2 regions of the Brevibacillus sp. WF146 genome follow, and region 2 is predicted to be linked to the other one. Evidence: riboswitches for the same ligand, from Rfam matches in the RefSeq annotation. Region 2 holds a riboswitch; the other holds the start of a gene.

Region 1 (4,614 bases), 320 kb from region 2:
GGAACGCACGTGATTGCGGTCTCCAAAGGGGCGCTCGTCGCCGACTACCCGGGACTGGCCGCGCTGGCGAAGAAAACCGGCGCCGTCCTGAAAATCAGCGGCGCCACAGCGGCCGCACTGCCGACCGTCGATCTTCTCGAATACAATCTGGCGGGATGCGAAGCGGCCGTCGTGGAAGGCATTTTGACCGGGACGGCCAATTTTGTGCTGAGCAGCATGATGGAAGCGGACATCCCGTACGAGGAAGCGATCCGCCGGGCACAGGAACTGGGGATCGCCGAGCCCGACCCGCGCTTTGACGTGGAGGGATGGGACACCGCATGCAAGCTGACGATTATCGCCAACGCCGCGTTCGGGGCGGGCCTGCGCCTGGACGACGTGAAGCGGACGGGAATTGCGCATCTGACGCGCGCGCAGATGGACGCGTGGCGGCAGGCCGGACGCGTGCCCAAGCTCGTCGGCAGCATTCGGCGGACGGCGGAAGGGGTGAAAGCGGCCGTGGAACTTCGCCTGTACGAGCGTGACCATCCCTTCGCCCGCGTTCACGGCACGACCAAGGCCATCCGGGTCGAAACGGACGCGATGGGCGAACTGCTGGTCATCGGCGGGAAGTCCGATCCGCGCGCTGCTGCGGCGGCTGCGTTGAAAGATTTGGAGCACATCCTCCAGGCATTCGACTAGAACCGGCTGCCTTCCGGAAATCAAAGAGGGGCGGCCGGCGGGAAGGATGCGGCGCGAAATTGTCCGGTTCCGCCGCAAAGTGACGCACTGTTTCGAAAAAAAACACCGGCGCGATTCTATAGGGGAAAAAGGGGGAAGAGCGAATGGCGGAAGTCAACGTGTATCATTACAATGCGTTTGGCACCGCACCCGACAAGGGCAATCCGGCGGGGGTCGTGCTTGACGCCAGCGATCTTGACGACGAGCACATGCTGGCGGTCGCCCGTCAGGTGGGTTACAACGAAACGGCATTTGTTCTGCCGGCCGAGACGGCTGATCTGCGCATTCGGTTTTTCACGCCCGGCCATGAGGTGAATCTCTGTTCGAGGGTTCCCTGGACGATTTGGCCGGGGCGATCGGGCTGACCAGAGCCGACCTGGACGAGGAACTTCCGGTCATGTACGGCAGCACCGGCATCTGGACCCTTCTGGTTCCGGTGAAGCGGCTGGAATCCTTTCGCCGCATGTCCCCCCGCAATGGGGCGTTTCCGGCCGTGCTCACGAGCATGCCCCGTGCGTGCGTCCACCCGTTCTGTCTGGAAACCTACGATCCGTCCGCCCAGATGCACGGACGCCATTTTTCCTCGCCGTATTCGGGAACGGTGGAGGATCCGGTGACCGGCACCGCTTCCGGGGTGATGGGCGCCTATTACGCCAGCTACATTCGCACGCCGGACGCGTGGCCGCTGTCGCTTGTCGTGGAGCAGGGGCACGAGATGGGACGGGAAGGGAACGTGCACGTCGAAGTACACCAGGCCGGTGATCAGTTGGATGTCACCATCGCGGGAACGGGCGTCTATGTACGGGAGTCGCTGGTCCGCGTCGAAATCGGCCGATGACGCCGCCAGCAAAAAAGCCGTGCCTCTCACGCGAGAAGCACGGCTTGCTGATTCTCTGTTCGCTGGTTATCCGGTAAATTCCTGCACCCAGTACCCGTTGTGGTAGGCCACGCCAATTTTCGTGAAGTTCGGATTCAAAATATTGGCACGATGGCCTTGGCTGTTCATCCATTGCTGCATGACTTCCTGCGGGCTGCGCTGACCCATGGCGATATTTTCGCCGGCGGTTCTGAAGGTGATGCCGTATCGTTTCATCATGTCAAACGGGGAACCGTAGGTCGGGCTGGTGTGGCTGAAGTAATGGTTTTGGTACATGTCGACCGCTTTGTCCATGGCCACTTTGGACAGGGCGCTGTCCAGCGTCAGCGGCTTCAACCCGGCTTTGGCGCGCTCCTGGTTCACCAGGTCGGCCACCTGCTTGGCAAATTGGGAAACGGACGGTGCCGCTTGTTGGGCCGGAGCTTTCGGCTGGGCAACGACCTGGTTGCCGGTCGGAGCGGCAGGCTTCTGTACCGGGTACTGTACCGGCAGTTGAACCGGTTTTTGAACCGGCTGTTTCACCGGTACCGGCATGTACACTTTCCATACGGGGCTTACGTTCGGTGCTTGTTGGAAAGAACCGAAGTATTGAACGTAGGGGAACCACTGTTTTTGGCCGGCGATCGATTTGTACGGGCAAGTCGTCGCGGCAAATGCGGACGTGGAAATGCTGGTGACGGCCAATCCCATAGCGATGGCGATGATCGGCTTGGCAAATCGTTTCATGTGCACATCGTCTCCTTTTCTTCGCCTACGAGGTTAGTTGTCGGGTTGGGATTGAGGAGACAACCCTTCGCCATTCGGCGATTCACCCCATGCAGACCGTGGTCTGCAAAAAAAGTCCCCCGCACTTCCGCTGTCGGAAGTTTCGGCTTGTTTTTGGCTCGGTTACGAGGATAACAAAGATACCGGCAAAAGGGAACCTTCAAAATATGGAAACGATGGTCGCTCAGCGTGACGACCGGCGGAATGACGCCAGCCGCGTCCGCTGTCATCGGCGGTATAGCAATCTCGGAATTGGAACCATACTAAACGGGAAACCAAAACGGGAGGCGATGAGGGATGGACAAACAGACGGATGTCAATGTGGAACTGCAGCAGGTGGGCGCGTATCCGACAAAGCAGAAAATGCACCAGCAAAACGTGCCGCTGCTGGATGAGGAGGCGCACGTGACGTCCCCGGCGAAGCAGCCTTCCGCCGAAGATACGCAGGGTTGACCAGGCTGTCAGCCGGCGGGACGAAATTATAGACAGGGAGTAGAGGAACAAAAAGGTTATCCTGCCCAGGCGGGATAACCTTTTTTCATGACGTTCATGACGGCCGGCGCTGGCAAATCGACGTTCTCCCATCCATGCCGCCATCATGAAGAAAACGTTTTAAATAACAAGAATGCTTCTTGTCGTCAGAAGCATGGATGATATAATGAAAAAGCTGCCATTTCTGGGAGGTGTAACATGACCGGACAAATCGAATGGTTGCGAAGCAAAAGTCCCGCCCTTTGTTCAGCAGTCGGCATCGAGCCGATTCACAAAGGATTTTCGTCCGACAGAAAATACCTGGTCCGCATGGAGTCGGGAGAACGGCGAGTCCTGCGCATTGCGGACCAGAGCCGCTGGGAGCGGAAGCGGTCTGAGTTTCACACCCTCCACGCCCTGCAGCCGTTCGGGGCGAGCATTCCGCAGCCGATTGAATGCGGGATCGCAGAGGACCTGCAGATTTGCTACATCCTGCTGTCCCATATCGACGGAGAGGACGCCAGGGACATCCTGCCTCTCTGTACGGAAGAAGAACAGTTCTGCATCGGATGGCAGGCAGGTCAAGACCTGAGAAAACTGCACCAGCTTCACGCTCCGTCCGACATCCCCGCCTGGCATTCGCGAGCCGTCCAAAAACACGCGAGATACCTCGAATCGTATCGCACCGCTGGTCTGGCCATCCCGCACGACGAGAAAATCATGGTGTTTGTGGAAGAAAACATAACGTATCTGAGCAAGCGGCCAAACCGGTTCCAGCACGATGACTTCCACGTGGGCAATCTGATCGTAAAGGACAAGCGGTACGCCGGGGCCATCGATTTCGACCGGTTCGATTGGGGAGACCCCATCTGCGACTTTTGCAAGCTGGCCTTGTTCAGCAGGGAAGTAAGCGTCCCCTTTTGCTTCGGCCAAATTTTCGGATATTTTTACCCCAATAAAATCCCGCCGGAGTTTTGGACGTTGTACGCGGTATACGTGGCAATGAGCCTGTTCTCCGCCGTGGTCTGGACCGCCCGCATGGCTCAGGAGCAGCGTCAGGAGATGCTCGGCAGAGTGCAGCTCATTGCGGAAGATCACCTGTATTTTGAACGCATGGAACCGGTGTGGTTTTCACAAGACCGCGACAAGTGGGAATCGGTCGCGCAGTCGCAGTGCCAACATTGAAGATGGGCACGCAATCCTGGAAGGGAAGGGGAAGAAAAAATGGCGGATGTGGCAGTGTTTCAGCAAAACGGATTTCACGCCCGGTTTGATTGGGGGTATGAAGGGGTAAAAGCCTTGGCCCCCGTTTCCGACATCGTCGTGATCGTCGATGTGCTCTCGTTTACGACCTGTGTCGATGTGGTCCTCGCTCGGGGCGGAGTGGTGTATCCATATCGCTATCGGGATGCGTCCGCCTCGGAGTACGCAGCCAGCGTACAAGCCGTATTGGCCGGTAAACGCGGCGAGCCCATTTCGCTGTCTCCCGCTTCGCTCTCCGTGATTGACGAGGGGTGCCGGATCGTACTGCCGTCGCCCAACGGAGCCACGTGCTCCTTTTTGGCAAAGGACAGCGGCGCGATCGTGGTGGCCGGCAGTTTGCGCAATGCCTCGGCGGTGGCCCGGTTCATCCGAAATACAGGGGGCGTCGTCACGGTGATTGCCAGCGGAGAGCGGTGGCCGGACGGCAGCCTCCGTCCCGCATTTGAGGACATGGTTGCGGCGGGGGCGATCCTCGGCGAGCTTCGCGGATACCGGCTGTCACCGGAGGCCCGCCTGGC
Region 2 (4,614 bases):
CCAGCGCGATCTCCTTGGTATGGGCGGCAATATATCCCAGATAGACCCAGGGATCATACATTTGGCCCGCATCGCCGAAATGGGGGTCATGCAGCGGAACATCCCGGACCCACAATGCGGCAAAATTCAGCTCTTCCGCTCGTTTGGCCAGTTTCAGCTGCTTGTCCATGTCCATCTCCGGAACGCTGCCTTGGTATGATTCCAGCGGGAAGAACAGCCCCAGCGTCAGTTTGTTTTCCTGATACATGCGCGTGTAACCCTTGTGGTTGTCAAACCGGTTCATGATGACTCCTCCATATCTATATATCTATAATTATCGATATAATAATAAAAGAAAGGGCAGGGAACCTACAAGCCCAAAAGTGTAAATGTGTAAAAATCCGTCCCCTTACAGATCCCTTGATAACCGTTCCATCACTTTTTTGATGTTTTCCTCATCTCGCTTGTAATACGTAAATTGCCCAATCCGTTTTGCTTTTATCAATCCCGCTTTTTGCAGCATGGACAGATACAGGGACACGGTGGATTGGGACAATCCCACCTTTTTTTGAATGTCGCTCACGCAAACCCCGTCTTCGTGAATGTCTCCGTGAAGCGGTTTGGGAAAGTGAACGTCCGGTTGTTTTAACCACTGTATGATCTGCAGCCTCGTTTCATTGGACAAGGCTTTCAATACGTCCAAAAGTTCCATGATATCCTCCAGATTCTTCTTTCGTGTATCGCTTACAGTATCCCACATTTCGAAAGCGGGCTGGCTGCATGATCCCGCCAATGTCAGGGGACCACACCCTCCCTCGCTTGGACGGGGATGTTTTTCCTTGAGCCCGGGAAAGCTGGTGGCAGGAGGGAGATTGCCCATGTGCGGCCGTTTCGCGCTGGTCACCGCCCCGGAAAAACTGATGAGCCGATTTCACCTGCAGGACATCCCGTTTGAATGGAAGCCGCGGTACAACATTGCGCCCGGCCAGCCCATCCCGGCCATACTTGCCGACGGCGGTCGCCGCAGAATCGGCCAACTGCGCTGGGGACTGGTTCCGTCGTGGGCGCGGGACCAGAAGATCGGCTCCAAGATGATCAACGCCCGCGCCGAAACGCTGCGGGAGAAACCGGCTTTTCGGCGGCTGTTTGAACGCAAGCGCTGCATGATCCCGGCCGACGGCTTCTACGAGTGGAAGCAGATGGACCGGGGGAAACAGCCGATGCGCATCACCATGCGGGACGGAGAACCCTTTGCCTTCGCCGGCCTGTTTGACACCTGGACGGCGCCTGACGGCCACAAGCTTCACACCTGCACGATCATTACCACCCGGCCCAACGAGGTCGTCGCAGACATCCACGACCGGATGCCGGTGATACTGCGTCCGGAACATGAGAGCGCGTGGCTCGACCGGGACAGGTTCGATGCGGAATGGCTGCAGTCGCTGCTCGTACCGTACGATCCCCAGGCGATGAAGGCATATCCCGTATCGGCGATGGTCGGGAATCCGAAAAACGACCGGCCGGAATGTTTGGAAGAGGCCCCCTGGTCATAGCGGGGAAAACTCCGTCAGCGCCTGGCTGCGGTGCGTTTGCCATTTCTATTTTATCCTGCTGCGTATTCCTGGGAAAGAACCTCGTGTGCTCATCCCATCCGCCATCACGAGTTATTGCGTGCGCATTCGATTTCATTCGAAAGAAAAACATAGACAGGTTTGTATGCGCTTTCATTGAGCGGCGTACCCGTTGCACGTTGGGGGAGACGGGATTATGTTTGGAGGGAGAATTTCATATCGTGACACGCTGAATCGAAAGAGCGGGGGAACCACTTTTTGGGGTGAATCGCAGAACATGCGTAGGGCTAATTCCACTGCCCGAATCCGTCAGCTAACCTCGTAAGCGTTGTGGAAAGGGGGATGCACTTGTGATGTCGAGGCTGCGGCTGCAAGGGTAATACAACCTTTGTGGCCTTTTTTCTCGTTTTCCAGGTAAATCCAACCCGAAGGAAGGTCAGACACGAATGACAATTGGTCAGTTGAAGCGTTTCTTCATTGGGTCACCATTGCGAACAAGGCAAATCGCTCACGAAAAATTGCCGAAATGGAAAGCGCTGGCGATCTTTTCATCCGATGCGCTCTCATCGGTCGCGTACGCTACGGAAGAGATTTTGCTCGTGCTGGCCCTGATTGGATTCGGCGCGTTTGCTTATTCCCTCCCGATCGCCATCGTGATTCTGGTATTGCTGACGGTCGTGACGCTCTCCTACCGTCAGATTGTCCATGCCAAGGGGATTTCGGATGACATCGTAGCGGTCACCGTCGATTTTGATGATGAACATGCGGGACAAATGCGGGAAAAATGGGAAAAATGGAATCCGAACGTTCCGTTGATTATTTTGCGTTCGCCTTACCGAACCGTGATTGCGCCGCTCTTGAAGTACATCGATACCCTGGAGAAGGAAAAAGAAGGGGATGCGTTTATTACCGTGCTCGTCCCGCAGTTCATCGTCCGCAAATGGTGGCATGCGTTATTGCACAACCAAACGGCATTCCTGCTGAAAGCCGCGCTGATCTATCGGAAAGACGTGGTTGTGTCAACGATACCGTTTCACCTGCATGAGTAACCCTCCCCAAAACCAGGTCACTTGAGAGCAGTGACCTGGTTTTTCCTTTTTCATGTCCATACCGTACATGCCTTTCCAGTTCGATCCGCTTTGCAGGGGTTCCGGATGAATGACCGGTGCCCGCTCTCTCTTGATGAATCACGAGGAAAGACTTCCGCGTTCGGAAGAAGCCGCCATCCCGTCAAGGACGACAGGCCCCTTTTGAAAGACGCCTTCCCATCTCGCCACGGCTACGCATGAAAAGACATGTCCCATCACATTCACCGCGGTACGTGCCATGTCGATGACCCGGTCAATCCCGAGAATGAGGGCTACGCCTTCAGCAGGCAAACCGACGGCGGTAGCGGTGGCCAGCAGAATCACCATGGAAGACGACGGGACCGCGGCCACCCCTTTGCTGGTGACAACGAAAAACAGCACCATCATGAGCTGCTGCTGCAGGCTCATGTCAATGCCAAACGCTTGGGCGATAAACAAGCCGGCAATGGTCAGGTAAAGCGTGGTGCCGTCCGAATTTAACGGCATGCCCGCCGGAATGACAAACGAAGTGATGTATGTGGGGACGCCGAATTTTTCCAGACGCTGCATCAGTTGAGGCACGACCGTCTCGGTACTCCCGGTGGAAGCGCCAATCACCATCAGGTCCCAAATCATCCTGTACACGTCAGTGATGCGGATGGAAAGGAACACAGCGACCAGCGGAAAGAGGCCGAACACGAGGACAGCCAGCCCCAGATAGGCAGTCCCGATGAGTTTAAGGAGCGGGAACAGCAGCGCGATTCCATACGTGCCAATGGTAGCCGACATGAGCGCAAACACGCCGATCGGGGCAACCTTCATCACCAGATTGACGAGACGAAACGACGCTTTCGATGCGATTTCCATGATGGACAGGAAGGGCTTCGCTTCGTTTCCGAGACCGACCAGTGCGGTGCCGAACATGATGCAGAAAAAGATGACGGCCAAAAGATCGCTTTTCGCAAGCACATCGACAATGTTGGTCGGAATGATGTTCAGGAGAAGGGTTTTCGCGTCCAGTACTTTCGAGGTATTCGAGGCAATCGCGGTAATATCGGCTTTGGGTAGCTGGCTCAGGTCGATTCCCTTTCCGGGCTGTACGAGGTTGCCGACGGCCAATCCGATGAACAGGATGAGCGTCGTAATCACTTCAAACCAAATGATCGTTTTCAGGCCCACGCGCCCCATGCGTTTGATATCGCCAATGCCCGTGATCCCAACCAGCAGGGTCGTCACGATCACGGGGATCACGACCATCTTGATCAGGCGAATGAACGCATCGCCCAGCGGTTTTATGGCTGTCCCCGCTTCCGGGAAGACATGCCCGAACAGCGCGCCCAGCACGGTGGCCCCGAGAATGTAAAAAGCCGATCTCGTTTTCATACAATTCCCCCTTTTCTTAATTTTACTATCATATGAAATTATTATTGCTTATATCTTTTAGTGGTGCAATAATTATTTCATCATAGACGTGGAGGGATTCACCTTGAACCTTTCTTCCTTACAGCAGCACTACCGCGAAAAACGCCCGAAATCGGCCGCGTTTTTTGAGCAGGCCCATACGCTGATTGCAGGCGGAGTGAACGGAAATCTTCGCTACTATCAACCCTTTCCCATTACCTTTGAGAAGGCACAGAATGCTTGGCTGTATGACCTGGATGGACATGGGTACGTAGACTACCTGCTCTCCTATGGCGCTTTGCTTTTGGGACATGGCCATCCGGTCGTGCGGAAAGCGATTCAACAGGTATGGGAACAGCAGGGGACCAGCAGTTTTGGAGCGACTCATCCGATGGAACTGGAGATGGCGCAAGAACTGGCGGGCCTGTATCCCAGCTTCGAGGAAGTGCGGTTTACCAATTCCGGTTTGGAGGCGACGCTGTTTGCCCTGCGTCTGGCGATGGCCTACACGGGGAAAACGCATATCGCCAAATTTGAGGGCCATTATCACGGGGCGCATGATCATGTGCTGGTCAGCGTAAATCCAACCATTGACC

Evidence for each region. Region 2 has a riboswitch for cyclic di-AMP ahead of A6764_RS22415 (amino acid permease). Riboswitches for the same ligand answer to the same signal wherever they lie in the genome.
Region 1: another riboswitch for cyclic di-AMP. It lies ahead of A6764_RS12175 (CAP domain-containing protein); the one in region 2 lies ahead of A6764_RS22415 (amino acid permease).

What each region holds. Positions count from the first base shown of each region.
Region 1 is NZ_CP109943.1:2,445,601-2,450,214, forward strand. Features, by position in the region: gene A6764_RS12165 (homoserine dehydrogenase) at 1-681, shown strand, start outside; partial or broken gene A6764_RS12170 (PhzF family phenazine biosynthesis isomerase) at 825-1,558, shown strand; gene A6764_RS12175 (CAP domain-containing protein) at 1,625-2,323, opposite strand; cyclic di-AMP (ydaO/yuaA leader) riboswitch at 2,331-2,481, opposite strand; gene A6764_RS12180 (hypothetical protein) at 2,660-2,815, shown strand; gene A6764_RS12185 (aminoglycoside phosphotransferase family protein) at 3,053-4,018, shown strand; gene A6764_RS12190 (2-phosphosulfolactate phosphatase) at 4,058-4,614, shown strand, end outside.
Region 2 is NZ_CP109943.1:2,126,004-2,130,617, forward strand. Features, by position in the region: gene A6764_RS10555 (LLM class oxidoreductase) at 1-283, opposite strand, end outside; gene A6764_RS10560 (ArsR/SmtB family transcription factor) at 389-691, opposite strand; gene A6764_RS10565 (SOS response-associated peptidase) at 858-1,532, shown strand; cyclic di-AMP (ydaO/yuaA leader) riboswitch at 1,768-1,893, shown strand; partial or broken gene A6764_RS22415 (amino acid permease) at 2,003-2,260, shown strand; gene A6764_RS10575 (dicarboxylate/amino acid:cation symporter) at 2,738-4,000, opposite strand; gene A6764_RS10580 (aspartate aminotransferase family protein) at 4,104-4,614, shown strand, end outside.